One region of the Candidatus Pelagibacter sp. uisw_138 genome, then DNA from elsewhere that is predicted to be linked to it. Evidence: riboswitches for the same ligand, from Rfam matches in the RefSeq annotation. Region 1 holds a riboswitch; the other holds the start of a gene.
The links. A riboswitch is a leader RNA that binds a small molecule or an ion and turns the genes downstream of it on or off. The one in region 1 is predicted to bind S-adenosylmethionine.
Positions count from the first base shown of each region.

Region 2: linked by a shared signal. The riboswitch ahead of AC5YGC_RS06045 (OsmC family protein) and the one ahead of AC5YGC_RS03425 (PLP-dependent transferase) in region 1 are both predicted to bind S-adenosylmethionine.

Region 1 is NZ_CM183453.2:646,246-662,356, forward strand. It holds gene AC5YGC_RS03400 (homoserine dehydrogenase) at 1-618, opposite strand, end outside; gene AC5YGC_RS03405 (hypothetical protein) at 619-843, opposite strand; gene argC (N-acetyl-gamma-glutamyl-phosphate reductase) at 840-1,862, opposite strand; gene rpsI (30S ribosomal protein S9) at 1,897-2,346, opposite strand; gene rplM (50S ribosomal protein L13) at 2,348-2,809, opposite strand; SAM riboswitch class V at 2,948-3,016, shown strand; gene AC5YGC_RS03425 (PLP-dependent transferase) at 3,021-4,361, shown strand; gene AC5YGC_RS03430 (COX15/CtaA family protein) at 4,345-5,364, opposite strand; gene AC5YGC_RS03435 (chorismate mutase) at 5,407-5,697, shown strand; gene AC5YGC_RS03440 (50S ribosomal protein L33) at 5,700-5,891, opposite strand; gene AC5YGC_RS03445 (MerR family transcriptional regulator) at 5,893-6,270, opposite strand; gene AC5YGC_RS03450 (HU family DNA-binding protein) at 6,260-6,562, opposite strand; gene plsX (phosphate acyltransferase PlsX) at 6,562-7,566, opposite strand; gene rpmF (50S ribosomal protein L32) at 7,583-7,765, opposite strand; gene AC5YGC_RS03465 (ubiquinol-cytochrome C chaperone family protein) at 7,773-8,240, opposite strand; gene bamE (outer membrane protein assembly factor BamE domain-containing protein) at 8,239-8,700, shown strand; gene AC5YGC_RS03475 (sodium-translocating pyrophosphatase) at 8,711-10,816, opposite strand; gene thiL (thiamine-phosphate kinase) at 10,906-11,865, opposite strand; gene AC5YGC_RS03485 (transcription antitermination factor NusB) at 11,858-12,262, opposite strand; gene ribH (6,7-dimethyl-8-ribityllumazine synthase) at 12,265-12,651, opposite strand; gene ribB (3,4-dihydroxy-2-butanone-4-phosphate synthase) at 12,651-13,751, opposite strand; gene AC5YGC_RS03500 (riboflavin synthase) at 13,738-14,331, opposite strand; gene ribD (bifunctional diaminohydroxyphosphoribosylaminopyrimidine deaminase/5-amino-6-(5-phosphoribosylamino)uracil reductase RibD) at 14,336-15,436, opposite strand; gene nrdR (transcriptional regulator NrdR) at 15,417-15,875, opposite strand; gene glyA (serine hydroxymethyltransferase) at 15,875-16,111, opposite strand, start outside.
Region 2 is NZ_CM183453.2:1,116,638-1,132,748, reverse strand. It holds gene AC5YGC_RS06105 (LpxL/LpxP family acyltransferase) at 1-564, opposite strand, end outside; gene lpxK (tetraacyldisaccharide 4'-kinase) at 551-1,495, opposite strand; gene AC5YGC_RS06095 (glycosyltransferase N-terminal domain-containing protein) at 1,476-2,738, opposite strand; gene AC5YGC_RS06090 (ABC transporter transmembrane domain-containing protein) at 2,738-4,477, opposite strand; gene ubiA (4-hydroxybenzoate octaprenyltransferase) at 4,477-5,340, opposite strand; gene AC5YGC_RS06080 (DUF2721 domain-containing protein) at 5,393-5,797, shown strand; gene AC5YGC_RS06075 (zinc-binding dehydrogenase) at 5,794-6,768, opposite strand; gene AC5YGC_RS06070 (pirin family protein) at 6,768-7,607, opposite strand; gene AC5YGC_RS06065 (DoxX family membrane protein) at 7,610-8,020, opposite strand; gene AC5YGC_RS06060 (CDGSH iron-sulfur domain-containing protein) at 8,029-8,268, opposite strand; gene AC5YGC_RS06055 (winged helix-turn-helix transcriptional regulator) at 8,363-8,722, shown strand; SAM riboswitch class V at 8,884-8,948, shown strand; gene AC5YGC_RS06050 (homocysteine S-methyltransferase family protein) at 9,024-10,085, shown strand; SAM riboswitch class V at 10,089-10,153, shown strand; gene AC5YGC_RS06045 (OsmC family protein) at 10,159-10,713, shown strand; gene AC5YGC_RS06040 (haloacid dehalogenase type II) at 10,742-11,413, opposite strand; gene AC5YGC_RS06035 (RsmE family RNA methyltransferase) at 11,431-12,132, shown strand; gene coxB (cytochrome c oxidase subunit II) at 12,214-13,029, shown strand; gene ctaD (cytochrome c oxidase subunit I) at 13,032-14,669, shown strand; gene AC5YGC_RS06020 (cytochrome c oxidase assembly protein) at 14,833-15,369, shown strand; gene AC5YGC_RS06015 (cytochrome c oxidase subunit 3) at 15,372-16,111, shown strand, end outside.

The sequences.
Region 1 (16,111 bases):
AAATGCATCAAAGCCATTTAAATCTAATTTAGGGTTCCCTGGTTCAGCATATCCTAATTTTTGAGCTTTCTTTAATACGTTGGAAAAACTATCATTAGAATTTTCCATCTCTGAAAGAATATAGTTAGAAGTACCATTTAAAATTCCATAAACTTTAGAAATCTTGTTAGTTGCAAGACCCTCTTTAATGGTTCTTAATATTGGAATTCCACCCGCTACGGATGCTTCAAATTCTAAATTAACATTATTATCCTCAGCTAATTTTCCTAAAAAATCGCCATGTTTAGAGATGAGAGCTTTATTGGGAGTGATTACATGTATTTTATTTTTTAAGGCAGTTTCTACAACTTTTTTAGAAATCCCATCCGACATACCTATAGCTTCGAATAAAATATCTACTTTGGTTTTATTAAAAATTTCTAATGGGTTTTTAAAAAATATTTTCTTATTAACTTTAAATCTTCTCTTTTTAGAAATGCTTCTTGCTGAAACAGCTACTACATTAATCTTTTTACCCGTCTTAAGTTCAATATCTTTTTTTTTAGTGTTAAGTTCATTTAACAAATAGATACCAACTTGTCCTAGACCAACTACAGCAATGTTAATTATATTTTTCATCTATTGGTTAATATCTGGGTATTCAGTGTTATTTGAATAATCTTTAAGAAAAAGGTTAAATTCATCAAAAGTCATAGATTTATAATCACTAGTTTTTTCTAATATCTTTGATAGTTTTTTATCATCAGTAGACTTTTTTATGGGATCTTCATTCCAATAAGCAGAGTCTTTGTTTAATGAGCACGAAGTTAAAAATAATATTAAAGGTAAAAATAAGTATTTCAAATTAATCCTTTTGTTTCGTTAAAACCATATTTGATATTCATATTTTGTATTGCTTGACCTGCTCCACCTTTAATTAAATTATCAATAACAGATAAAATAATAACTCTATTTTTATACTTAGTTTTACAAATTACTATAGAGCAATTATTTGTGTTAATTACGTCGTTTGTACTTAACAATGAATTTGTTTTTAAAATTTTAACGAATCTGTTTTTTGAATATTCACTATTTAAAGTATTTTCTAATTTTTTAATACTTACACCTTTATTAAGATCTACATAAATAGTGCTAAGTATCCCTCTAAACATCGGACTTAAATGAGGTGTGAATGTAAAAGAAAATTTCTTTTTAGTGTGGTTATCAATTTCTTGTTGAATTTCAGAGTTATGTCTGTGAAAACCTACACCATAAGCACTAAGGGACTCATAAAGGTTTTTATCTTTATATTTATCATGTACTCCTCTACCAGCTCCAGAGTAACCAGATTTTGAATCTATAATAACATTATCTGATTTTATTAAATTTTTCTTAAATAAAGGAATAAGTGGTAAAAGTATAGAAGTGGGATAGCAACCTGGACAACCAATAATATTAAATTTCTTTACTATGTCACCATTGATTTCCGGTAATGAATAAATTGATTTTTTAATATTTTTGACAGATCTGTGTTTTTGTTTGTACCATTTTAGATAATCAGAAGCTTTATTAAGTCTAAAGTCTGCAGCTAAATCAATTAATACATTATGTTTTAATAAATCATTTGAAATATCTTGCGCCTCGCCATTAGGTAAAGCTGTAAAAACAAGATCTATGTTTTTTAAAAGTGCTTTATTGTATCTAATAATTTTAGGTAATTTCTTTGAATTTAGTGATTTTTCATAAGTAGAAATTTTTTTTCCAACAGAGGAATTTCCACAAAGATATTTAATCTTAATATCACTGTGTTTAACTAATAATTTAATTAATTGAACACCGATATAACCAGTAGATCCAGCAACTAAAACATTAAGCTTAGGCATTTTTATATTATAGCAGTTTAGTGTTAAAAAAGAATTATCTTTTCGAGAATTGAAAGCTTCTTCTAGCTTTTTTACGACCAGGTTTTTTTCTCTCAACTGATCTAGAATCTCTGGTATTTAGCTTTTCAGTCTTAAGTACCGCTCTATTCTCTGAATCAAATAAGATTAATGCTTTAGCAATACCATGAACCATTGCACCAGCTTGACCTGTGTGACCACCACCTGCAACGCTACATCTTACATCAAAATCTGTTGCTTGGTTTATAATTTCAAATGGTCTTGTAATTTGCATTTTGTGACTTCCACTAGTGAAATATTCATCCATAGTTCTGCCATTTACATAAATTTTACCAGTACCTTTTTTCACCCAAATTTTTGCAATAGATTTTTTTCTTCTACCAGTTGCGTACTTACTATCTTTAAAATCTAGTTTAATTTTAGGTTTTTTTGTAGATACTTTAGTTGGTGCAACTGCTGTTTCCATATTAATTTCTTATTAAATTTTTACTGTTTAATTTACCTAGATCTAAAAGCTTAGGGTTTTGTGCTGCATGAGGGTGCTCTTCACCAGCATAAATTTTTACTTTAGTTAACTGCTTTCTACCAAGAACTCCTCCAGGTAACATTCTTTTAATAGCTAATTTTAGTGTCTCATCAGGTTTGTTTTTTTCTAATAATTTTTCAGGAGTAATTTCTTTAATTCCACCAGGGTGACCAGTATGTCTGTAATATTTTTTGTCTTTAAATTTTTTTCCAGTAAATTTTGCTTGCTCAACATTTTTAACTACAACAAAATCACCGTCATCCATATGAGGTGTAAAAGTAGTTTTGTTTTTTCCTCTAACAATCATGGCTATTATAGATGCAAGTCTTCCGACTACAGCATTTTTTGCGTCAATTTCAAACCAGTTGCTAGTTAATTCACTTTGTTTTAGAAATTTTGTCATTGTGCGAGGATTAATACTATTATTAGATATAATGTCAATTTTATATTTTCCTTGTAATATCATGCTTAAATGATAGTTTGATTAAGCCGATTTGTTCCTATTGCAGGCTAGTTAATGCTAAAAAGGATTTTTACATACATTATCGGTAGGCACATTTGAACTGTATTGTACGCCTTGCATTAAGCAAAAGTACTAAAAAAGGAGTATTAAGATGAGCACAAAAAGACAAAACCCTGAGACTATAGCCATACATGGTGGTGATTACAGAAGTGATCCAACAACAAAAGCGGTAGCTGTACCAATATACAGAACAACCTCTTATCAATTTGATAGCACTGAACATGCTGCTAATTTGTTTGCCCTTAAAGAGTTTGGAAACATTTATACAAGAATAATGAATCCTACTAATGATGCCCTAGAAAAAAGGCTTGCTGCATTAGAGGGGGGCTTAGCTTGTTTAACGGTATCATCTGGTCAAACGGCATCAACTTTTTCAATTTTAAACGTTGCAAAGGCCGGTGATAATATTGTGAGTTCAACAGATCTATACGGAGGTACTATTTCGCTATTCACGCATACTTTAAGTAAACTTGGTATTGAAGTTAGGTATGCAGACCCTGCTGATCCTAAAAACTTTGAAAAAGCCATAGATGATAAAACTAGAGCATTTTATGGAGAAACTTTACCAAATCCGTACTTAAGAGTTTTTCCTATTAAAGAAGTATCTGACATAGGTAGAAAATATAACATACCACTAATAATGGATAATACCGCCTCTCCCGTTCTATGTAAGCCCTTAGAGCACGGTGCTGCTATAGTTGTTTATTCACTTACTAAATATATTGGTGGACATGGTACGGTTGTAGGTGGAGCTTTAATCGATGGTGGTAATTTTGATTGGACAGCAGATCCTAAAAGGCAGCCCCTATTTAATGAACCTGATGCAAGTTATGCTGGTGCGGTATGGGGTAAAGTAGTACCCGAGTTAACTGGTGCGAACGTTTCTTTTGCAGTTAGAGCTAGAGTTGTCTTATTAAGAGATTTGGGTGCAGCATTATCTCCTGATAATGCATTTGGATTAATCCAAGGACTTGAAACAGTAGCTTTAAGAATGAAACAACATTGTTCAAATGCTGAAAAAGTTGTCGACTATTTAGTTAAACATACTGAAGTTTCCAGAGTTATTTATCCAAATCAATATAAGGGTGAAATTGGAAATAGAGCTAAAAAATACCTAAATGGTGGAAATGGTGCTTTAGTTGGTATCGAGTTAAAGGGCGGTATTGAAGCTGGTAAAAAATTTATAGAAGCTTTAAAAATGTTTTATCATGTAGCAAATATTGGTGATGCTAGAAGTTTAGCAATTCATCCAGCAACAACAACACACAGTCAATTAAATGAAGAAGAACTTTTAGCCTCAGGTGTAACACCAGGATATGTAAGACTGTGTATTGGTCTTGAACATATTGACGACATTATTGAAGATTTAGAACAAGCTCTAAAAAGAACAGATAATGTTGAAGACATTAATAAAGCTAAAGCTGTTGGTTAGAGTTTTTATATATAATTGCAAGATAAGTAGTTAATACAAAAATTGAACCTAACTGGTGTAGTGATGCATATTTAATCTCTACACCAGATAGTAAAGTTATAATTCCCAAAAAGATCTGAAGCAATATTGCAATATCAAATAGTATAATATTTTTAGTTCCATAATTATTTTTTATATAGAGATAATTTAAGATAATAATAAAAAATAAAAGTAAATATGCTGTAACTCTATGCAGAAATTGAACAATTGATGGGTTGTTAAATAATTGAGTATTAATTATATCGTTATAACCAATATCATTTGGGAAAAAGCTACCGTTCATATCAGGCCACGAATTATAGATTAGACCACCATCTAAGCCCGATAAAAAAGCACCCAATACAATCTGTAAAACTATCAACTTGAGTATGAATAATAAAAGTAAATTTGGAATTCTTTTGTGAAATTTTTTAGTTTTATAAATGTCTAAAATATACCAAAAAATTAAACATAGAATGAATAAAGCTAAAGATAAATGAATGCTAAGTCTAAAGTGACTAACGTCGTTATTTTCAATTAATCCACTAGAGACCATATACCAACCTATGAATCCTTGAAGACACACAAGAAAAAATATCCAATAATATTTATTTGAATAATGTTGGATATTTTTAAAATATAGACTAAAGAAAAGTAAAGGTACCAATGTGAACAGGCCAACAAATCTTGCTAATAATCTATGGGCGTATTCCCAATAGAAAATTATTTTAAACTCATCTAAAGACATGCCGTAATTAATATTTTGATATTCAGGTATCTTTTTGTACTCTGAAAAATAAAAATTCCATTCATTAATATTCAAAGGAGGAAGTATTCCAGTAAAGAGCTCCCAAGCTGTGATTGATAGACCTGAGTCCGTTAATCTAGTAAGACCACCAACTACTACCATGAGAACAATTAATGAAAATAAAGTTATTAACCACAATTTTAAATATTTTATATAGTTGTCGCTATTTACAAACATAAATTATACTTATAATAATTATCTTAATAACCAATTGAATAAATGTCGCCTACTAATAAAATAAAACTAAATCAGATAAGATTAAAGCTTGATAAACTTGATAATGATTTACTTAAATTAATCAAAAAAAGATCATCACTAGTTAATGAAGTATTAAAAGTAAAAATACATAAGAAAGAAATAATTGATCAAAAAAGGATCAATTTTATTCTTAAAAAGATTAAAAAAAAATCAATACAAACCAACATAGACCCAAAAATTACAAATAGAATATGGAAAAATATGATTTGGTCTTTTATTGATTACGAAAAAAGAAATTTTAGAAAAAAGTAATATTATTTACTGTGTGGAGGTAATTTTTTTTCCACAAACATTTCATGTTTTCTTGTAGAAGGATTATATTTCTTAGCAGATAATTTAACTTTAGCTTTTTCACCACCCGCAGGTTTTTTAACATAATAAAAAAATGGACTATCTGGTTTAGCCTCTGGTACTAATCTAACTTTAACGTGTGTTTTTTTTGCCATATTATTTTAAGCTTTTTATTTTTTTTATTAATTCAGAAAATTTCTTAAGTTTATTTATTATACTATAATCAGCATTTATAGAATTATTTGGTAATTCGTCAAGTTTTAATGATTTATCAGAATTAAGAACTTTTTTAACACCAATAATTGTCATTCCCTGATCTTTAAGGAGATATTTAACTTTTTTCAAAACCTCTATTGTATCATTGTTATAATATCTTCTATTACCATTTAAAATCTTTGGCTTAATTTGCTTAAATTCCTTCTCCCAAAAACGAATGGTATGAGTATTCAGAGTTCCTTTTTTCTTATTTACAAGATCAAGAATTTTAGCAACCTCCCCTATTGATTTATAAGCATCATTATTTTTATGAATCATTCTTAGAATTTACCAAATCTTTAAATTCCTTAGAAGCTTTAAATAAAACAACATCTCTATTAGATATGGTTGTTTGCTCTTTTGTTTTAGGATTTCGTCCAATTCTACTTTTTTTGGCCCTTATAGAAAAAGTACCAAATTTTGAAAGCTTTAATTTTTTTTCTTTTTTTAAATTTTCTACTATTGTGATTAGAAAATCATCAATCAAATTTTCAGATATATTTTTTGAAAAACCAATCTGCATATAAATTGAGTTTATAAGGTCTTTTTTTGTTAAGTTAGTTCTTTGCATTAACTGATGTTGTTTCTTATCTTTTCTATTAAATTACCACTAACAATTCTAGTACAAACACTTAAAGAGTTTGAAAAGCCTATATGATCTGTTCCACCATGACTTTTAATAACAGGAGAATCTAAGCCTATAAAAATTGCACCGTTATAAAGTCTCGGATCTAGTCTTGCTTTAAATTTTTTTAAATTTGAAATGTTTAATAAAGATGAAATTTTACCAATAATATTACCTGTCATAGCTTTCTTTAATTCACTCGTAATAAAGTTTGCAGTTCCCTCAGCTGTTTTTAAAGCAACATTTCCAGTAAATCCATCTGCAACAATAACATTTACATCACCATTCATTAACTGATTACCTTCGATATAACCTTTAAATTCAAAACCAGTATTATTTCTTTGATTAAGTTGCTGATAAGTTTCTTTTATTATTTCATTTCCTTTAAGTTCTTCTGATCCAATATTTAATAAGGCAACTTTTGCTGTGTCATCTGGATATAAAGATTTAAATAATGAAGATCCCATAATAGTAAAGTCAATTAAGTTTTTTGGGCTACATTCAATATTTGCCCCCAAATCTAACACAACACTCATGTTATTTTTATTTGGCCATAAAGCTGAGAGTGCTGGTTTATCTATATTTTCAATCATCTTAAGGTTAAGTTTTGAAATGACAAGTAACGCCCCTGTATTACCAGCAGAAATAACTATATCGGATTCTTTTTCTTTTACACTTTGTATGGCTAACCACATGCTGGTGTTTTTTCCTCTTTTGGCTCCCTCTAAAGGACTATCAGTTCCTTTAACTATATCTTTAGTATGAATTATTTCAAATGAAGATGAGGGTAACTGGTCATTGATATGATTTTGGATTTTCTCCTTATCACCAAAAATTTTATAAAAAGTATTAGCATTACTCTTATAGTGATGATTAATTCCATCTATAATTTTTTTTGGTGAGTTATCTCCACCCATTGCATCAACTGCAATTTTTATTATTTTGCTCATTTAATTTTTTGGACTTTTATTCCTTAGGGTCTAAAACTTGTCTACCTCTGTACATGCCAGTCTTTAGATCTAAGTGATGAGGTAATCTGTATTCTCCAGATTTTTTATCTTCAACAATATTGGTAGATTTGAACTTCATATTCTGAGCTCTTCTCATTCCAGTTCTTGACGGTGATTGTTTTCGTTTAGGTACAGCCATAATAAAATTAATGCTTAACTACACCTTTTATATAAGAATTTAAAGTATTATTTTTTAAATTTAACCTATAATTTTCAAAATATTTAACCAAATACTCAATATTAGATGAATTATCTAAAAAATTTACCAAAATGGAGTTTCTAGATTCTATATCTAATTCATCCCAACTATGAATTTTATCAATCATTCCATAGAATAAGTTTAGGTAGTCTTTCATTTTTTTATTAATTGATTGGTCACCATAACCAATTTCCCTGATGCTTAATTCGACTTGTCTGAAGGTAAAATCATAAATTTCTTGGAGTATTTTTTTATCATTATTTTCCCTATAAACTTTCAAAAAGAAAGCAAAATGCAATAAAAAGAATATCAATCTATCAGAAAAAGTATCTTGATTTTTAAAATCTTTATACAAATCTTTATTTCTAGTTAATTTAACTAAATTGTTGTAAATATTTATGTAGTTTTTATCCATGAGAAAATTATTTATATTTATTATAATATCATTATTTATTTCAGCTTGTACTTTAAAAAAGGTTGTAAAGCACCACGGTGTGCAATTTTTAAATAAAAAACATGAAAAACTTACTGTTAATCAGTCAAATAAAAATGATATTTTAGAATTATTAGGTTCACCATCAACAAAAAGTACTTTTGACAATGATTTATGGATTTATATTGAAAGAAAAACTGACAATTCATCTCTTACAAAATTTGGTAGTGAAAGAATTATAGTTAATAACGTTCTATTATTAGAGATCAATAATATGGGTATTCTAGAAACAAAAGAATTTCTAGACCTCACTAATATGCAAGAATTGAAATTTGTAGAACAAACTACAAAAAATCAATACAAGAAAAATACATTTGTATACGACTTTCTATCTAGTATGAGACAGAAAATTAATGACCCTTTAGGTAAAAGAAAAAGATAAACTTAATCTTTTATCCAGCAATTACAGCCAACAATAATAAAGCTACAATATTAGTAATCTTAATCATTGGGTTTACAGCAGGACCAGCAGTATCTTTGTACGGGTCTCCAACAGTGTCACCTGTAACTGCAGCTTTATGTGCTTCAGAACCTTTTCCACCGTGATTTCCATCTTCAATATACTTTTTTGCATTATCCCATGCACCACCACCCGCTGTCATTGAAACAGCTACAAATAAACCTGTTATAATTACACCCAATAACATTGCACCAACAGCAGCTAACGCTTCAGCTTGACCACCGATAGGTAGAATTACAAAATACAGAACTATTGGTGATAGAACTGGAAGTAAAGATGGTATTACCATCTCTTTAATTGCAGCTTGAGTTAATAAATCAACAAGTTTAGCATAATCTGGTTTTTGAGTGCCTTTCATAATTCCTGGGAACTTTTTAAATTGCCTTCTAACCTCTACAACTACTGCTCCACCTGCTCTGCCTACAGCTTGCATACCCATTGATCCAAATAAATATGGAAGCATTCCACCAATTAATAAACCGACAACAACATAAGGATTAGTTAAGTCAAAGGTTACAACTATTCCCTCTAATTTAGATCCTGCTGTTCCAGAAAAATGTTTAATATCTTCAACGTAAGCTGCAAATAAAACTAATGCACCTAAACCAGCTGAACCAATTGCGTAACCTTTGGTAACAGCTTTAGTTGTGTTACCTACTGCATCCAATGCATCTGTGGTCTTTCTCACATTATTAGGTAATTTAGCCATTTCAGCAATACCACCAGCATTATCAGTTACAGGACCATAAGCGTCAAGAGCAACAACCATTCCAGCTAAAGCTAACATTGTAGTAACAGATATTGCAATACCATAAAGACCAGCAATTGAGTTTGTAGCTAAAATCCCAGCAACAATAATTAATGCAGGTATTGCTGTAGCTTCCATAGAAACAGCTAATCCTTGAATAACATTTGTTCCATGTCCTGTTGTTGAAGATTTTGCAATACTTCTCACTGGTCTGTATTCTGTTCCAGTGTAGTATTCTGTTATCCAAATTAATAAACCAGTAATAACTAAACCAATTATTCCACAATAATATAAGTTCATACCAGTAAAACTTTTACCATTCACAGTATATTCGCTCGCAAAACCAATTACATAATCAGTTACAGGGTATAAAATTACCAATGAAGAAACGGCAGAGACAACAAATCCTTTATATAAAGCATTCATAACATTCTTGCTTCTTCCTAGTTTAACAAAGAAAGTTCCTAAAATTGAAGTTAAAATACAGGCTCCACCAATTGTTAAAGGGTAGATCATCATATTCATATCACCTACAAAAAATATTGAAGATAAAACCATTGTTGCAACAATAGTTACAGCATAAGTTTCAAATAAATCTGCCGCCATTCCAGCACAGTCACCAACATTGTCTCCAACGTTATCTGCTATAACCGCGGGGTTTCTAGGATCATCCTCAGGTATTCCAGCTTCAACTTTACCAACTAAGTCAGCACCAACATCAGCACCTTTAGTAAAAATTCCACCACCTAATCTAGCAAAAATTGATATTAATGAAGCACCAAAACCTAAGGCAACTAATGCATTAACTACTTCTCTGTCATCAACGCCCATTCTTAATAAAATATAATAATAAACAGCTATAGCTAATAAAGCTAAACCAGCAACAAGCATTCCTGTGACAGCACCTGATTTAAAAGCTACGGCAAGACCACTTGCTAAACCTTTTCTCGAAGCTTCAGCAGTTCTAACATTAGCTTGAACCGAAACTAACATTCCGACATATCCAGCTATTCCAGAAAGTGTTGCACCAATAAAATAACCAAGACCAACTAAAGGGCTAAACACTGCACAAATGATAACTAAAACAACAACTCCAACCACGGCTATCGTTTTATATTGTCTTGTTAAATAAGCTTTAGCTCCAATCTGAATTGCAGATGCAATTTCTTGCATTTTTGCATTTCCAGCACTTAGATTAAGAATATTTAAACCAGTAAAAAACCCATAAACGATTGCAAGTGATCCTGCTGCTATGGTGTAAAGTAATATTGTTTCTATAAGTGAGTTCATGATGCCTTTTTAGTTGTTTGGTTGTTAAAATTTTATTATTTAAAGTCCGGACAATACAAAAAAAGCAATAAAAGGCAATATTTAACTTGCTAAAACTTATGAAAATAACCTATGTTTTTAAGGGATATTTTAAGATTTTTGCCACCAATAATGGATGATTTTTCAACATAGCTTTGGATTGAGCCAATTTTTGTAAGCTTAACTCTACAATTAGAAGCTATTTTCTTTATGATTCCCATCTTGTTTTTTGAGGCTGTAAATAAAATCTGATAATCATCACCATTAGAAATATAATTGATCTTAGATAGTTTCTTAAAATCAAGTACTTTTTTAAGATTATCTGAAATTGGAATATCTTTTAAAAAAAGTTTGTATGATAATTTTTGACTATTAATCATTTTATCAAGATCCCCTAATAATCCATCAGAGATATCAATTGACGTGTTAGCAAATTTCTTAATTTTTTCTGTTAATTGTAATTGAATATTTGGCATAAAATACTGGTTAATAAAATATTTTTTTAATCGTTGATTAAGTTTAATTTTATTTTTTAAAACTAATAAACCCAAATAACTATCACCTAGATTGCCAGATACATAAATATCATCATTAATTTTAGCTTTATTTCTATAGATAATATTATTAGCAAAACCAATTGAGGTAATTGTAAAACTTAACTTATTTGAAAAAACTGTATCTCCACCACTTAAAAATATCTTATATTTATTTTGTTCTTGGTTAAGTGCTTTGCTAATTTTTGATAAATTTGATTTAGAAAAACTTTTTTTATTACCTGACCCCGAAATAAAATAATATTTTGGCTTAACACCTTTACAAATAAGATCTGATATGGACGATCTAATTATCTTTTTAATAACTAATTCTGGTTTTTTAAAATTTATAAAGTGATTACCTTCAGTATATGTGTCAACTGAAACAACTAATCTATTTTTTTTATCAAAAAAAACATCATCATTTAAATTTAGGGCACTAGGAGATTTTGCGGAAAGTTTTTGAAAGTAATTTTTTATTAATTCAAATTCATGCATTAGTTGTTCTTATTTTTTTAGCTATTTTATCCAGTATAGCATTCAAGTATTTTGTTTGAGAGTTTTCTAAAAAAAAATTTGATGCATCAAGATATTCTTTAATAATTATTTTTGTAGATACTTTTGGCTTATATAAAAACTCGAATATAGCTGATTTAACAATTATTTGAAAAACTCTATCTAAATTAGTTAGTTGAATATCTTCACTTAAATATTTTTTAACCTCTTCTTTAATCACTTCGTCTCTTTCTATTGTACCTAAAACTACATCCTTAATAAACTTTTTAAATCTATGTTTAGGAAAAGTTAAATCTGTGTCATCATTAAAAAAATTTCCATATAATTTTTGGATAATTATAACTCTTGGACTTTGATTGGGATTGTATGGAGTTCTCATATTTATTGAGACAAGACAGATATAACAGCTTGAGCTGCCTCTCTCCCCTTTTTTTTCCTAGCTATAGCTTGACGCATATTTAGACAGGTAATAATTCCGTTACCAATAGGTTTTTTATTTTCTATAGATAGTTTCATTATCGCTTCAGTTGAAGTATGAGAAATGAAATCAAAGTGTGGTGTCTCACCCTTTATAACGCAGCCAAGTGCTAAAAAAGCATCATATTTCTTAATATTTTTTGAAATTGTGACTGGTATTTCAAAAGCACCTGGAACACTAATAACTTTTATTAAACTAGATTTTGGTAATACTTCTTTAGCACTAAGAAGTAACCCCTTAGCAATGTCCTTATAATAATCTGCAATAACTATTAAGATTTTTTTTTTCATTAAATGATTTCCTGTTTAGTGATCTTTATATCATAACCTTCTAAACCAATAACTTTTTTAAGAGATTTGGTAATTAATATCATATTTTTAATCTTTAAATCTTTAATTATTTGAGCCCCAATACCATAATTTCTTATTAGTTTATCATTTCCTTTTTTATAAAAATCTTTGTTCTTATAATCCTTGAGTGTTTGTGTAACAGATTTTAAGTTTGTATCTTTTATAAAAACTAAAACACAGTTATTAAATTTCTTAAAATAATTTAAAGTTTTATCAAATGAATTTGGTAATTGCTGATTGATTAAATAATTTTGAACTACGTTAGATGAAATTACTCTAACTCTTGGTACTATCCCTTTTTTAATATTTCCTTTAATTAGAGCAAAATGCTCAGATCCATCTAAAAGATTTTCATAAATTCTAATTTTATATTTCTGATTTTTAACTTCGATATCAGATTGTTTTTTGAGTTTAATTAGTTTTTCTTTTTTTAAACGATAAGCAATAAGATCTTCTATCTTGCCAATCTTTAAATTATGTTTTTTTGCAAAGTTAAATAAATCTTGACCCTTAGCCATTGTACCATCTTCATTCATTATTTCACAAATAACTGCTGAATTATTTTTTTTAGCTAGTTTCGAGATATCCACAGATGCTTCTGTATGACCGGCTCTAACTAAAACACCTCCATCTTTGGCAATGATTGGAAAAACATGACCAGGCGAAACAATATCTTTTTTATTTACATTTTTCTTTGATGCAATTTTAATTGTCTTAGCTCTATCTTTTGCTGAAATCCCAGTTGTAATTCCTTTTTTTGCTTCGATAGAAATTGTAAAAGCAGTTTTATTCCTTGATTGATTTATTGGTGACATTAAGGATAAATTTAACCGTTTTGCCTGTACGCTATCTAGTGCTAGACAAATTAATCCACGACCATATTTGGCCATAAAATTAATATTTTTGGCACTTGAGTCTGTTGTTGATATTATTAAGTCTCCTTCATTTTCTCTTTTTTCATCATCAACCAAAATAAACATGCCACCTCTCTTCGCAATGGCAATTATGTTTTCTATTGGAGTAAAACTATTTTTTTTCATTAAAATAATTTCTAACGTATTTAGATAAGATATCTATCTCTATATTAATGAGACTATTTTTCTTTAGGGATGATAAATTGGTGAGATTAAATGTGTGTGGTATTACCCATATTTGAAAACCCTTTTTAGTTACTTTAGAAATTGTTAATGAAATTCCATTGATACAAATAGAAGCTTTTTCAATTAAGTTTGCTCTTTCTTTTTTAACAAGCTCAAAATCAAATAAATATGATTTATCAATCTTCTTAATGCTCTGAATTTTACCTACTGCATCAATGTGACCTTGGCAAATGTGGCCTGATATTTTTTGACCAAATTTTAAAGGAAGTTCAAGGTTAATTTTATCATTAATTTTTAAGAATTTAAACTTTGATCTTTGTATAGTTTCATCTGAAAGATAAAATTCCATTATTTTATTTTTAATATCAATTAATGTTAAGCAAACACCGTCACAAGCAACTGATACACCTAAATCTTTGCGTGTTAATTTTAAATTAGCTTTTACAAAAATATTAATACCCTTTGATCTTTTTTCAAATTTAGTGATTAAGCCTTGGTTGAAAATTATTCCATTAAACATAATATTATTTGTAAAGTGTAATTAAGTCTTTGCCTAATTTTTTATTAATTTTTAATTTATTTTTATAATTTTTCTTTAATTCATTAAGAAAATTAAACTCTTTATAGTTAACCAACTTTGAAAGACTTTTTGCACATTTGTATAGATAAAACTCATTAAATAATCTTTTTTTAACAATGTGTTTGGAAAGATCATTTCCTCCTTCAACTAATAAATTTCTGCAGCCAAGGACATAGAGTTTTTTTAAAATTGACTTAATATCAAAGCTATTTTTAATTAATTTACCTTTGATTAAAGTTATACTTTTCTTTTTAAACATTAATTTTTCTTTAGTTTTGGCATTATGATAAAAAATTATAGTATTGTTTTTATTTGCTGTTTTAAAAATATACGAATTTTTTTTAGTTTCTAGATTTCTGTCTAAAATTATTCTTTTAGGAGAAAATTTATTCAAACCTTCTAGTCTACAGTTAAGTTTTGGGTTGTCTTTTTTTAGAGTTTTGGAAGAAGTCATTATTGAATCATTTTTATATCTAAGAAAATGTGTAAATTTATCGGTATGAATATCTGAAATTCTTTTTGTATCTTTACTATATATTAAATTATTTTTAGATATTGCAATTTTACCAGTAACGTAAGGAAGGTTATTTTTTCTATTAAAGAAATAAGGTATATAAAATTTATTAATTTCATTTTTAAGTAAATTTTTTTTTACTAAAATATCTTTGGATTGAAGAATTTTTAAAGTTTTACCTTTAACTTTTTTATCAGTATCTTCTACCGCATACACAACTTCTTTAATTTTATTTTTAATTATAATATTTGTGCACGGTGGGGTTTTTCCATAATGACTACAGGGTTCAAGAGTTACATACATTTTTGCATCTTCTAGGTTTTCATTTGAATTTTTAATTGCATTAAATTCAGCATGAGGTGTGCCATCAAAACCTGTTTGACCAATTGAAAGTATTTCATTATTTTTAACAATTACACATCCAACGGAAGGGTTAACACCAGTTAGTCCATGTCGTGCTTTAGCCAAATTTAAGGCAAGCTCCATAAAAGTTTTATCTTTTTTTGAAAATTTATCTTTTTTTGTAGACATCTAATTTGTCCACGAATTGCACAAAGTCTTTTTCTTCTCTAAAATTTCGATATACAGATGCAAATCTAACGTACGCGACTGGATCAAGATCTTTCAAACCTTCCATAACCATTGTGCCAATCGTATTTGATGAAATTTCACTTTGGCCAAGTTCCTCTAATGCTCTTGAAGTCCTGCTAATAAACTTTTCTGCTGTTTCAGTATCAATCGGTCTTTTCTTTAATGCTATGTAAATTGATTTTGAAAGCTTATCTCTGTCAAAAGATGATTTTCTTCCATTCTTTTTAATAACCATTATTTCTCTAAATTGAACTCTTTCAAAAGTTGTAAATCTGGCTCCACATACACAAAGTCTTCTTCTTCTTATGGCAGTACCATCTTCTGTAGGTCTAGAGTCTACGACTGATGTTTCACCTTTTTTACAAATCGAACAAATCATTATTTTAAATTTTTATATATTGGGAAGTGAGAGGTAAGCTCTGTAACTTCATTTCTAACTTCTTCTTCAATTTTACTATTGTCTTCAGGGTTATCAGACAAACCTTTTACAACTTTAGTTATTAATTCACCTACTTTTTCGAATTCTTTTAATCCAAAACCTCTAGTTGTAGCGGCTTGAGTTCCCAATCTTATACCAGAAGTAATCATCGGCTTTTCTGAATCGAAAGGTATTCC
Region 2 (16,111 bases), 470 kb from region 1:
AGAGTAGCCTTTTTTATATAATCTTAATAATTCTCTAACTCCACTAGTTCCTTTTTTAATTTGATTTTTGCAAATATATTTTTTTCTAATTCTTTCCATTAATACGTTTAAGAAAATATTATTTAAGGGACGATATATTGCAGACAGATTCACACCAGATTTTTCAATTTCCATCGCCATTAATTCAAAATTGCTAAAATGACCAGAAATAAAAATTACTGGAGTCTTTTCAAGTTTTATTTTTTCAAGAATTTCTTTACCTACTGTATTAATATTTGATTTAAATTGATTGTTTCTAAAACCTTTGAGGAACATATATTCAGACAATGTTCTTCCATAATTATTCCACATATTTTTTGTAATGATTTTAACTTTCAACAGATTAATTTTAGGAATAGCTCTTTGAATATTTGATTTAATTAAATTTTTGGATCTAAAAATTGGTCCAAAAGTTTCAAATAATTTTCCACTGATATAAGATGAAACTTTTAATCCTAAAAATTTATAAATAATAAAAAGATTTGATATGATCAAAAACTCAAAAAAATATTTAATTTTTTTCATTTAACTTGCTTAGTTTGTTTGTAAGACTTTTTTCATCTGATATATTAAGACTTGATTTGATATAAAAAATTTCATTTCTATTAAAGTTTTCTAGCCTTAAATAATCTTTTTCTGTAGTTATAATACGTGCATTATACTTTTTCGCATTAATTATTATTTTATCATAATCTTTTTTTGAATAATGGTAATGATCTGGATATTCTAAATCACTTACAATCTTTAATTTATTATTTTTCAACATTTCTACAAAAGTTTTGTGATTACCAATGCCAGAAAAAACTAAGTAACTTTGGTTTTTATCTAATTCATTTATGTTTAGTGGTGTATATTTTCCAGAATTAATATCTATATTTGGATTAATTTTTTTGATTTGTTCTTTAATGGCAATTAGACTTTCTTCATTTCCATTTAAAAAAACGTTTTTATAAAATTTTAGGTTATTAATACTCTCTCTTAAAGGTCCCGATGGCAACGTAAGTCCATTTCCAATCCAATTTAGATTGTTAAAACAAACAATTTCTAAGTCATATTTGATAGAGCTGTCCTGAAGTCCATCATCAAAAATAGCAACTTCAAAACCTTTTGAAATTGCCTCATCAAGTGCAGTAATTCTTTTTAAATTACTAAATAAAGTTCCATTTTTACTAAGTAGTTTTTGCTCATCAGTTTGGTTGGGATAAAATTTTTTAATAAAACAAACTTTGATATTATTTTTATCTAAAATTTCCTTTATCTTGATGGTTAGTGATGTTTTGCCAGTTCCTCCAATATAGATGTTTCCAACACAGATTGTTTTGATTTTTGAATTAGAAAATTTAGGTTTTGATTTTACTTTAGCAATTAAACCTAAAATTATTGAAAAAGGTAATAGTAGATAGGAAAGAAAGGATGGCTTTTTATAATCCCAAAATTTAGGTTTTTTTAATTTCATTATTGAATAAACTATTTATCTCATCTTTAGTTTCATTAAGTATTTTTTTTCCTATTTTTGCAATTTCTAAATAATTTTTTTTGTTATTGGGCTTAGTAATTAATTTGTCTATTGATTGAGTTAAGCTTTTTACTCCATTAACCTTGTAAGCAACCTTTAGTTTATTAAGTAATTTATAGATATCTTTAAAGTTATCTACATTCGGTCCATACAAAACAGTAGAACCTAAGTTGGTAGGTTCAAAAGGATTTTGGCCACCTTTCCCAGATATTGATTTACCCATAAATACTATATCAGAGGCTTGATAAAATTTTTTCGTTTCACCATATGTGTCTACCAAGTAAATATCTGTATTATTTAATTTTTTTGGTTTTGAGCTGTGCAAAACTATATTTAAATCTAAACTTTTAATTTCATTAACTATTTTACTAACACGATGAATATGTCTTGGTATTATTATTGTTAATAAATTTTTATATTTTTTCTTTAGGTTTACATGAACATTTGCACAAATGATTTCTTCACCTAGGTGTGTACTTGAAGCACACCAAATTTTTTTAAGCTTTATGTTTTTTAAAAAAGTTTTGTCTAATTTGTTGAATTCATTTTGTTTATTACTAACAAACTTAAGATTCCCTATCTTTTTAATTGTTGAGACATTTAATTTTTTAAGATAATTAAATGTTTCTTCATTCTGAGGGTAGGCAATTGAAATATTCTTAAAAACTGAGTTTGAGAATTTTTTAACACGTCTCCATTTATTAAAAGTTTTTTTTGTAATTCTTGCATTAAGAAGTTTTAATGGAATATTTTTTTTACTAAGAGCCCTAAAGATACTGGGCCAAATTTCAGATTCAACAAATATTGCAATAGTTGGTTTCCAGTAATTTAAAAACTTATAAGAAAAGAATATCGAGTCTATTGGAAAAAATTGATGAACAGTTTTTTTAAAATTAAATTTTTTAAATATTTGGGCGGAACTTAAAGTCGAAGTGGTTATTAAAATTTGATTTATAGACTTATTTTTTTCAAGTTCTTGAACTAGGGAAATAATGCTTAAAAGTTCACCAACACTTGATCCATGAAACCAAATTAAGTTTCCATTAATACATTTTTTTGATGGAAAGCAAAATTTTTCTTTATATCTTTTTCTATGTTCTTTTTTTTTTAAAATTCTAAAAAATATAATTAATGGAGAGAATATTAACAGTATAGTTATCAATATTTGATATAAAAAAAACATTACTTTTTTTGAATTTGTTTTTCGTAGAAATTTTTGTAAAGTTTTGAAGTATTCAATAATTCACCATGCTTGCCATTCGCAACAACATTACCGGCATCGATTATGTAAATTTGATCTGAGTTTAAAATTGTTGATAGTCTATGAGCTATTACAATGGTAGTTTTATCTTTAGTTAATATTTTTAAAGCATCTTGAATTTTGCTTTCTGTTTCGGCATCTAGTGAAGAGGTTGCTTCATCTAAAAGAATTATTCGACTTTTTTTAATCATGGCTCGCGCTATGGACAGTCTTTGCTTTTCACCACCTGATAATCTAATCCCATTTTCACCTATTATGGTTTCATATTTATTAGGTAATTTATCTATAAACTCATGTGCATAAGAAAATTTTGCTGCGGCTACTATATCTTCATCTGTGACATCACTTTTAGCATATTTAATATTATTTTTAATTGTATCATCAAACAAAGTCGTATCTTGGCTTACAAGAGAGATTTTATCTCTTAGAGATTTAATTTTCACTTTGTATATAGATTGATCGTCAATCAAGATGTCTCCTGATTGAGCATCATAAAATCTAGGTATTAAATTCAAAATTGTTGATTTTCCAGAACCACTATGCCCAACTAAAGAAGTCATTTTCCCCCCAGCTATATTTAGGCTTATATTTGATAAAATATTTTTTTCTTCAGCATTATATCGAAAGTTAATACCATTAAACTTAATGTCAGAGTGGGTAATGTTAATATCTTGTGAGTCTTCATGGTCAGCAATTTTATTTTGATTATCAATAATAGGCAGAATTCTATTCGCTGCAGATAGCCCTTGTTTTAATATCATATTCATGCCCGATAGCGCTCTAACCGGCTGGTATGCAAGCATCATTGCAGCAAGAAAAGAGAAAAAATTTCCTATTTCAATCTCATTATTAAGAGCTAATTTTCCAGAATAAAATATTAAAATTGCAATCATTATTCCAGTCAAGGTTTCCATGATTGGTGACAGCCTTACAAACACAGTATTAATTTTAATATTTTTTTCTTTTAGCTGATCTAAATGACCATCTGTTCTTTTACTTTCATAATCTTCTCTTTGAAATATTTTAATTAATTTATGATTTTTAAATAATTCAATTAAATGTGTATTCAAAAAACCAGATTTTTCTTGTGCTTCTGTAACAACTTTCCCAACTCTTTTACTAAGAGTTTTAGATGCCATACCAGCTATAGGTATCATAATTATTGCAATCAATGATAATTTCCAATTTTGATAAAACATTACAAACAATAAACCCAATAGAGTTAAGCTATCTTTGAATAAGCTTAAAATGGCTGTACTGAGCATATTGGTAATATGATTTACATCATATGTAAGATTTGAAATAAATTTTCCAGAATGTTTTTTATCTATTAGTTGTGTATCTGCATTAATTAAAGATTTTACCATTTGAGATTGAAGAATTTTTTTAACTTCTTCAGCAACTCTAATCATAATTGCTTTTGCAAAATAAAGAGCAAACCCTTTAATAGTAAATGCTACAATTATTAATAAAGGAATTATAAATATTAGTGACTGATCTTTCTCAACAAATATTTTTTTTATAGCAGGATCTAAAAGCCAAGCTATTGCAGAAGTACTTGTTGCAACAAGAACTCCAAAAAAAACTGATATTAATATTTTATTAATATATTTTTTTGAATAATCCTTATAAAGTCTTTTATAAATTTCTGAATTGTTCATTAAAACTTTCCAATTAAAATATTAAAAAAAATAAGAAAACCAACTAAATTATTGCTTTTAAAAACTTTTAAGCACATAGATGGGTTTTTTGAGTTAAAAAATTTAATCTGGTAAAAAAATAAGTGAGTAATTGTTATTAACAAGCTTGCATAAAAAAAGTAATTATAATCCATCATATAGCCCACAATTAAAATAGAGAAAATTAGAAAAGCATAGCATGTAGACACAAAGTTTTTGGGTTTTTTTTTGAATTTTATTGAAGTTGATTTTACACCTATAATTTCGTCATCTTTAATATCTTGAAACCCATATATTGTGTCGTATCCTAGTGTCCAAAATATGGCTCCAAGATAAAAGATAATAGCAACAGTATTTATTTCACCCTGTATTGATGTCCACCCTAAAATCAAACCATAATTAAATGTTATTCCTAAAAATAATTGAGGCCAATAAGTAAATCTTTTCATCAAAGGATAAGTGAAGGCTAGAGGCATAGATCCTAGTGCAAGCAAGATTGTTAAGTTGTTAAAGTTAATTAAAACCAAAAATGCGAGTAGACATAAAATAAAAGTATAGAATATTCCTAATTTTATTGAAACTTGATTAGACGCAATAGGCCTATTTTTTGTTCTTGAAACTTTTTTGTCAAATTCTTTATCGGAAATATCATTTACAATGCATCCTGCAGAACGCATTAGAACTGATCCTAAAAAAAAAAATGATAAGTAAAAAAAATAATCATTTAAGTTTTTTGAAAAATCATAAGCAAGAGTTAGTCCCCATGCACAAGGCCAAAATAACAACATATAGCCAATAGGCCTTTTCAATCTTGTTAGTTCAATAAAGAGATTTAATTGTTTCATAATAATTTACTTGTAAATAACAAAGGCTAGTTTCATAATCAAATTGATTCGTATGAATATAGATTACACAGTTACAGCATTGATGTTTCCAGCTATTCCTTTGTTGATGAGCGTATATAGCAATAGGTTTCATTCTTTGAGTAAGCTTATTAGGCAACTTCATGATGAACATGTATACGAAAACCACATTCCGCCCGAGTGGAAAAAACAGTTCATAAATTTAAGTGGAAGAATTAGCTTGTTAAAGTGGACCATCATGTTTGCTGCATTTGGTTTTTTATTTAACATGCTGACTGTTTTTGCTCTTTATCTAAGTGAAATTTTTGCAGCAAGAATAATTTTTGGATCTTGTTGTTTATCAATGATGATTTCAATTGTTGTTTTTATGAGAGAAATTCAAGTATCAACAAATGCATTAAAACTGCACATGTCTGATATGGATGTTAATTTAGATTAGTTAGGAATAATAACTGCAGGACCAGTTAGCAGTCTTGCTTCTAATTCTTCATGTGCTTTTTTAGCATCATCAAGCGAATATCTTTTTGAAATTTCAACTTTAAATTTCCCAGATAAAATTGCATCAAAAACTTTTTCAGCTGATTCAACTAACTCTTCTCTAGTCATTGTATAATGTGCAATTGAAGGACGAGTAAAAAATAATCCTTTTGCATTAATATGTTTTTTAACATCTATAGTATCAACGTAACCTGATGCATTACCAAAAGCGACCATCATGCCTCTAACTTTTAAAGTTTCAATTGATCCATCAAATGTTTTAATGCCAACACCATCATAGACAACATCAACTCCATTTTTACCTGCAATTTTTTCCACCTCTTCAACAAAATTTGTGTCTGTATAATTTATTACATGATGACAACCATTTTTTTTAGCAATAGCCTCTTTTTCTTTAGAGCCAACTGTTCCAATAACTTCAGCTCCCAATGCGTTAGCCCACTGACATAAAATTTGGCCCACACCACCAGCAGCTGCGTGGTATAAAACCTTGTCACCTTTTTTAATTGGGTAAGCTCTGTGTAATAAATATTCAGCAGTTATTCCTTTAAGCATAATACAAGACGCAATTTCATCTGAGATACCTTCTGGAACTAAAACTAATTTTTCTTGAGGAAATAATTGTTTTTCTGAATAACTTCCAATTGGCATTGAAGAGTGAGCCACTCTATCTCCAACTTTAAATAGATCAACTTCAGAACCAACTTCTTCAATTATCCCACATGCCTCTAGGCCAATTCCACTCGGTAGAGGAATAGGGTACAAGCCTGTTCGGTGATAAACATCAATGTAGTTAAGACCAATTGATAGATTTTTTATAAGAACTTCTTTTGGACCTGGTTTACTGATTTCAATGTCTTTAACTTCTAAAGTTTCAGGACCACCAAATTTTTCTATTTTAATAGTTTTCATTATTTTACAAATGTACCATTATGATAATCTTGCACTGCTTGCAAGATCTCAGCTTTAGTATTCATTACAAATGGACCCCCTCTAGCAATAGGCTCACCAATAGGCTTTCCAGATATTAATAAAAACTTGGCTTTAGTTAAGCTAGATACTTTTAATTTTTCACCTCTAGTCAGAATAATTAAAGTAGAGTTTTTAGCTTGGTCATGGTTTTGATCTCCAACCTTGATTTCTCCATCAATTAAGTAAATTAAAGAATTATGTGTTGAGGGAAGATCAAAATTAAACTCTTTACCTTCTTCAATCTCTACATCAAAGTAAACGGGTTCAACGTTATGGCCCTTAACAGGTCCTTCTGCATTTTCAAACTTTCCAGCAATCACTTTGACAGTTTTATCATCGTCTTTATGAGTGCTCATTTTATCTGCATCAATATAAATGTATTCAGGTTTGTTCATTTTTAATTTTGCTGGCATATTTACCCACAATTGAAACCCATGCAGCTTACCTTCGGTCATTGCAGGCATTTCTGAATGAATTATTCCACCACCAGTTTTCATCCACTGAACATCCCCTGAAGACATTCTACCTTTAGCACCAGTGCTATCCTCATGTTCAAATTCACCACTTAACATATAAGTTACTGTTTCAATTCCTCTATGAGGGTGAGGAGGGAAACCACCAATGTAATCATCTTTATTTTCAGAACCAAATTCATCCAACATTAAAAAAGGATCGTGGTAATCAATAAGGTGAGTGCCAATACTTCTTTTTAATTTAACACCAGCACCATCTGATGCTGCAACTGGTTCTATTATTTTTTCTACTTCGATTTGGCTCATATTTACGTTCGATTACCTTTAATTAAAAAATAAACTCCACCAATTAAAAGAAATATTTGTTCACTGGTAAATAGTTTTGTTGTGAAGAACCAGTCTTTGTGAGCAAAGATCAGTATAGTTATCATTAAGATAGTTATGTTTAGTCCCGATAGTCTTGTGAGTATATTTCCAAAAGGATTTTTAATAAAACCACTTATTATTAATACCAATCCAGTCAACAACTCAGATATAGCAACAGTTGATGCTAGTGCAGGTGATAAGTTAAAATAATCAATTAATCCTTGAGGGGGTAAAGGAAATTTACCTAAGCCATGAATTATAAAAGCTATCCCTATTCCAAATCTAAAAAATAAAGAGGCTAATCCATCTATGTTTGAAAAAAAATTATTAACTTTATTATTTAAATTTTGCATTTTATCCTTTATTTTTTATTATGTGATCCATCACAAAATGGTTGATTGTTAGTTTGTTTACAAGCACAAAAAAACATTTTTTTAGTTTCTTCAGCCGTGTATGCCAGAGGTGTAAAATCTGTACCTTTATGTGATCCATCACAAAAAGGCTGCTTTGCACTTTTTCCACATGAACACCAATAATAAGATTTATCTTTTTCAACTTCAACAGCGATTGCACTTTCGCCTGCTCTTTCTCCATTATTCATATTTATCCTTTCAATTTGTTTGACTTGTACATAGTGCCTTGTTATTAATAATGCAATAACGCAAAATAATCATACTAGTATATAAAAACATACCATGAAAAACTTAATAGATTGTCCAGCTGAAAGAGCTGTTTATTTTCTTGGAGGTAAATGGAAAATTAGAATTTTGTTTAGTTTACTGCAAAGTAAAAAAATTAGATTTGGTGAACTTAAAAAAGGATTGAAAACCATTACACAACAAATGTTATCCAAGCAGCTTAAGGAGTTAGAGGGAGATGGAATAATTAATAGAAATGTTATTCGAATAATGCCCCCAAAAGTTGAGTATTCACTTACTGAATTTGGCTTTTCGGTTATGCCTATCTTAAGATCTTTTTCAGAGTGGAATAAAAGAAATACTCGAACTATTTCAGTAAAGCTAAATAAGAATTTTGTAGAAAATAGAATTAGATAGCCTTAAAAATACGGTAAAAATTTAAGTATCCTTTAGTTCTAAAATATGATTAAAATTAGTTAGTGCTGATTTAAGTTAAATTGCAGAGCGCTTTATAAATTCCTGCTAAAGCGACGTTTCAACTACCGCTTTAGTAGGTGGTTTTTTTGGAAATTTTTCAAATCTAAACCGGGTATTTGAACCATATTGTGCACCCAGCATTTGCTTAAGCACTAAAAAGGAGAAAAGAGATTGTTTAAATTTACAACCCTCTTGTTTAACGTTTTTCAGTTTCTTTTCTCCAATAATTTGGAGAAAAAAAATGACAAAAAATAAATTAACAGAAAGATTAGATCAAGGTCCTGTAATTTGTGCTGAAGGTTTTTTATTTGAAATTGAAAGACGTGGGTACATGGCATCAGGAGAATTTGTGCCAATGGTTTCATTGGACCATCCTGAGGTATTAGAGAATTTGCATAGAGAATTTCAACATGCAGGTTCAGATATTGTTGAAGCTTTTACTTATAATGGACACAGAGAAAAAATGCGTGTTATTGGTAAAGAAGAACTTCTTGAACCTTTAAACCGTTCAGCACTAAAAATTGCTAAAAAAGTAGCACTAGACACACCTAAGGGGTCTAAACCAAATTTAATGGCAGGTAATATTTCAAATTCAAATATTTGGAAACATAATGACCCTCAATCTCAAAAAGCAGTTGAAGGAATGTTTACAGAGATGGTTGGTTGGGCTGTTGAGGAAGGGGCTGATATGTTGATTGGTGAAACTTTTTATTATGCTGAAGAGGCTTACAAAGCTTTAGAGGTAATGAAAAAAACAGGTTTACCAACAGTTCTAACAATTTCTCCAATGGGTGAAAATAAAATGAGAGATGGAAAATCTGTTGTTGATACTTGTAAAGAGCTTGAACAACGTGGAGCCGATGTTGTTGGTTTAAATTGTTTTAGAGGGCCAGCTACAATGTTTCCCTTTTTAAAAGAAATTAGAGAAGCAGTTAAATGTCATGTTGGAGCCTTGCCTATTCCTTACAGAACCAGTGAAGACTTTCCAACATTTTTTAATCTGCCAGACAGAAGTAATTGTGCTTGTCCATCACCACATGGAAGAACGTTTCCAACGGCATTAGATCCACACTTCTGCAATAGATATGAAATAGGTAAATTTGCAAAAGATGCTTATGCATTAGGAGTGAATTATTTAGGAGTTTGTTGTGGAGCAAATCCAATGTTGATTAGGGAAGTTGCTGAGTCGATTGGATTAAAAGTTCCAGCAAGTAAATACAGAGAGAACATGGAAAATCATTTTATGTATGGAAAAAATAAAAGAATTTCAAAACATATGACTGAATACGGAGATAAAGCGTAAATAAATTAAGGAGGGCATTTAACTAAATTGTGCGCCTGACATATGTCGAAGCACTAAAACAGGAGATAAAAAAATGAGTAATAATCTAAAAGAAACAATAAGTAATCTACAGAAGGATTTTATAGCTAATCCAAAAAATGCTGTGGTCCAATATGAAAGCAACTCAATTCTTAAGGAAGGGCTTCAATCTGTGGTTACCCTCAGAGAACATAAATTGATAGTGGATGAACCCAAAAGTTTTGGTGGAAAAGACGAAGGACCCAGTCCAGTAGAGTTAATATTAGCAGCTTTAGCAACGTGTCAGGAGATAACGTATAAAGCTTTTGCTACAGCAGCTGGTATTAATATTGATAGTGTCAGTGTTAATTTGATAGGTACGCTTGATCTTCAAGGTTTTTTAGCTTTAAATAAAAACACTAGACCTGGCTTTCAACACATCTCAGGTACTGTTGATATTAAATCTTCATCACCAAAAGCTGAGATAGATAAATTGATTGATACTGTAAATACACATTGTCCAGTTTTAGACATTTTATCAAAAGGAGTTCCTATTAAATTATTTCAAAAGGTTGCTTCGAGCACTTTTGTTAATAAAGAGCAAACTGAACAAAGAGCAAGCGTTGCTTAAATTATATTAGTTAAGGTCTCATGCTATCTCATGAGGCCTTAATAAGATTGTTTAATTGTTCTAAATTTTTTATTTCATTTTTAGGTTTGTAATCAAGGTTATCAAAAATATTATTATTTCTATTAACCCAAATAGAACTGTAACCATAATTTCCACCACCAGAAACATCCCAAGTATTAGCACTTAAAAATGCAACTTCTTCTTTTTGTATTTTGTATTTTTTAATTGGCATGTCATAAACTTTTGAGTCTGGTTTATAAATGCCAACTTCTTCAATTGAAAAAATATCATCAAATATATTATCTAGATCATTACTCTTCACCAATTCATTAAGAAGAGAAGGTGTACCATTTGAAAGGATACCTAATTTATAGTTTTTTTCTTTAAGTTTTTTTAAAACTTCTGGCACTTCAGGAAAAGGTGAGAGTACCTTATAAAGATTTAATAATTCACTTTTCATTGAAATATCAATTTCAAATGCCTTCATTGATTTATCTAAGCTATCTTCGGTCACTTGCCAAAAGTCTTTGTGTCTATTCATTAGACTTCTAAGCCAAGTGTACTCTAATTGAGTAGTTCGCCAGTAATTAGCAAAGCCTTCCCATTTATCACCAATTTTATCTTTGCATTTTTCTGCAGCAGAATTGACATCAAATAAAGTGCCATATGCATCAAAAATTATTGCTTTAATATTTTTCATAAATTAACTTAACATTAATGAGCAATATTAGATTATTTTTTAAAGAAAGTTTATCACTTAATTTAACTGCAAAACTTGATAAATCACAATCTCACTATGTAAATAAAGTGATGAGAGTTAAAGTTGATGAAGTCTTCTCTTTATTTAATAGCAGTGGAGAGTGGGAAGCAAAAATTTTAAATATTTCAAAAAGTATAGTTGAAGTTAATATTACAAAACAATTAAGACAAAAAGAAAATGTAAAAGAATTGTGGTTAGCTTTTTCACCTATTAAATCAAATTATTTTAATTTTATGATTCAAAAAGCAACAGAGCTCGGTGTTACAAAATTTTTACCAATAATATTTGACAGAACAATTGTAAGAAAAATTAACAAAGAAAGATTAGAAAAAGTAATTATAGAAGCTGCCGAACAGTCCAATCGTATTAATGTTCCATCTATTGAAGATCCTCAACCATTAAAAGATTTTTTAAGTAATGAAAAAATGGATTTAATATTTACCGATTTAAATTCTCAAAATAAAAAATTAGATTTAGAAAAGCTAATTAGTAATCCAACTTGTGTTATTATTGGTCCAGAAGGAGATTTTTCAGAGGAAGAAAGAGGGGAGATTCTTACATTTAAGCACGTTCAGCCAATTAAAATAAATGAAAATATATTAAGATCAGAGACTGCAGTAATTTCAGCTCTATCTATTGTTAGTTATTTGATTAATTGATGGTTTTTAAAAGCTAAAGTGTGATTTTGTCGCAAAATCTAAAGTGTAAATTTTATGAAAGCACTTTATATACTGTTGTAAATGAACAAGTTTTTACTTACAATTTTAGCAACTATCTACTCAACAGGTGCATTAGCCGATCAACCTAAAGAATGGCAACTAGGATTTCAAAACCCAGCCTCTGATGGAATGAGAGATATCGTTAGTTTTCATAATAATATTCTACTTCCAATAATTATTGCTATCACTGTCTTTGTTTTATTTCTTATGATTTATACCTGCATAAGATTTAGAGAGTCAAAAAATCCAGTTCCATCAAAAACTACTCATAATGTTGCAGTAGAAGTTTTGTGGACATTAATTCCGTGTTTAATTTTAATCGTGATGGCGATCCCATCATTTAAACTTTTATACAAGCAAGATACGATCCCAAAAGTCGATGTAACAATCAAAGCTGTTGGATATCAGTGGTACTGGGGATACGAATATCCGGACGAAAATATTATTTTTGAATCGTACATGATTAAAGAAGATGAGTTAAAAGAAAACCAACCAAGATTACTAACCGTTGATCACGAAGTTGTTGTGCCAGTTAATAAGGTGGTTAAGGTTTTAATTACTGCAAACGATGTCTTACACGCTTGGGCATTACCATCTTTTGGAGTTAAAAGAGATGCGGTTCCAGGAAGAATAAATGAAACTTGGTTTAAAGCTGAAAAAGTAGGAACATATTATGGTCAATGCTCTGAGTTATGTGGAATACAACATGCTTTTATGCCAATCACAGTGAGAGTTGTAACAGATGAAGAATATGCAATATGGTTAGCAGAAGCTAAAATGAAATTTGCAAAAGAACCAATTACAGAAAATGAATATAAAAAACTAGCGAGTAAATAAAAATGTATACACAAACAGCATCACACGACAATCATCACACACCAACAGGTTGGAAGCGTTGGGCTTATTCAACTAACCATAAAGATATTGGAACAATGTATTTAATTTTTGCAATTTTTGCAGGAATTATTGGAACAGCTTTTTCAGTATTAATGAGAATTGAATTAATGCATCCTGGCGATGGAATTTTAGGTGGAAATTATCACTTATATAATGTGTTGGTTACTGGTCATGGATTAATAATGATTTTCTTCATGGTAATGCCTGCAATGATTGGTGGTTTTGGTAATTGGTTTGTGCCAATTATGATTGGTGCACCTGATATGGCCTTTCCTAGAATGAATAATATTTCATTTTGGTTATTACCAGCTTCATTTATTTTATTACTACTTTCAATTTTTGTAGATGGCCCTCCAGGTCAACAAGGTGTCGGCGGAGGATGGACTTTATATCCGCCTTTATCTTCTAAAGCTGGACAGCCAGGACCTGCAATGGATTTTGCTATTTTAAGTTTGCACTTAGCTGGAGCTTCTTCAATTTTAGGAGCAGTTAACTTTATTACAACAATTTTGAATATGAGAACACCAGGTATGACTTTGCACAAAATGCCTTTATTTGCTTGGTCTGTTCTAGTTACAGCATTCTTATTGTTGTTATCACTTCCAGTTTTAGCTGGTGCAATTACAATGCTTTTAACGGATAGAAATTTTGGAACAGCATTTTTTGATGCTCAAACAGGTGGAGATCCTGTTTTGTACCAGCATTTATTTTGGTTCTTTGGTCATCCAGAAGTTTATATTTTGATACTTCCTGGCTTTGGAATGATCAGTCATATTGTTTCAACATTTTCTAAAAAACCAGTATTTGGATATTTGGGAATGGCTTACGCAATGGTTTCAATTGGTGTTGTAGGTTTTGTTGTTTGGGCTCACCACATGTATACGGTTGGTTTAAGCACTGATACTAAAGCTTATTTTATAGCAGCAACAATGATTATTGCAGTACCAACAGGTATTAAAATATTTTCATGGATTGCAACAATGTGGGGTGGATCAATTTCATTTAAAACTCCAATGCTATGGGCATTAGGATTTATATTTTTATTTACAGTTGGTGGAGTAACAGGCGTTGTGCTTGCAAATGCAGGTGTTGATACTGCAATGCATGATACTTATTATGTGGTTGCTCACTTTCATTATGTATTATCTTTAGGAGCAGTATTCGCAATCTTTGCTGGATTTTATTATTGGTTTGGTAAAATGTCTGGTTATGAATATTCTGAAACCTTAGGAAAAATACATTTTTGGTTAACATTTATTGGAGTTAACTTGGTATTTTTCCCTCAACATTTTTTAGGTTTAGCGGGAATGCCAAGAAGATATGCTGATTACCCAGATGCATTTGCGGGATGGAATTACGTTTCATCAGTTGGTTCATACATAGCAGTTGGTGGTTTATTAGTATTTTTTGTTAACTTAATTTATTCTTTTTCTAAGAAAAAAGCTGCAGCTCAAAACCCTTGGGGTGAAGGTGCCACAACTTTAGAATGGACCATACCATCACCACCAAATTTCCATACCTTTGATGAGTTGCCGAAGTTTGTGGATGATCAAGATACTGAAAAATCTAATACTCATTAAATTTTAAGAAAATTATTTTTAACAAATAAGATATTATTATGCTGACACTTGACAAAAAAACTAAAAAAAAAAACATCTTTACTGCGTTTGGAATAATAGCCTTCATGATATTCCTATTTTTTTTTACTCTCTATAATGTGGGAGTTTTTGACAGACAATTATGATCCAAAAAAAAACGCTCACTCCTATAATTTTAGCTGGAATCTTTTTTATCATGCTTGGCCTTTCATTTGCTGCGGTACCTTTATATGACATATTCTGTAGAGCGACTGGGTTCGGTGGAACTACGCAAATATCAAAAGAGGCACCAGATATAGTTTTAGATCAAAAAGTAAGTGTTCGCTTTGATACAAATGTAAACAAACTACCCTGGAATTTTAAAGTAAAAAAAAATGTTATGGATGTGAATATAGGTCAAGTGAATCGAATCGAATTTCAAGTAGAGAATTATGGCGATGAAACAACTTATGGTGTGGCTGCTTTTAATGTATCTCCCTCATCTTTTGGTAAATATTATAGTAAATTAGGCTGTTTTTGCTTTGAAAAGCAAGAGCTAAAAGCAGGAGAAAAAGCAACATATATAATGACTTTTTATTTAGATCCAGAAATGGTAAACGACCCAAACACTAAAAATATTAAAGATGTAACTATGTCCTATACTTTCTTTTCATCAGATTACTATAACCAATCAAAATTATAAAAATGTCAGCAGAAAAAAAACACGATTATCACTTAGTAGATCCAAGTCCTTGGCCTATTTATGTATCATTTTCTAGCTTATTTTTAGCAATAGGGACTGTCTATTATTTGCATAGTGAAGTTTCCTGGGGAATGTACTTAGGTTTTGCTCTTTTATTTTATGGAGTATACATGTGGTTTAGGGATGTAATAATAGAGTCGGTTGACCACGATCATCATACACCTGTTGTTAAAATTCATTTAAGATATGGAATGACTCTTTTTATCGCCTCCGAAGTAATGTTTTTTGTTGCGTGGTTTTGGGCTTATTTTAATGCAAGTTTATTTCCTACAGAACTCATGGGCAATGTTTGGCCTCCAGTAGATATTATAACATTTGACCCTTGGGATATTCCATTGATAAATACATTAATTCTACTATTATCAGGAACAACAGTTACCTGGGCGCATCATGCCTTAGAAGAAGGTGATAGAGAAAGTTTTGTGCAAGGTTTGGCAATGACAGTTGCTTTAGGTTTTAGCTTTTCTTTATTGCAGATTTATGAATACTATCATGCAAGTTTTGATTTTTCAGGAAATATTTATGGTGCTGTGTTTTATATGGCAACAGGTTTTCATGGGTTTCACGTTGTTGTAGGAACTATATTTTTAGCTGTATGTTGGTGGAGAGGCAAGACTGGTCATTATAAAAAAGATGAGTTTTTCGGCTTTGAGGCTGCTGCGTGGTACTGGCATTTTGTTGA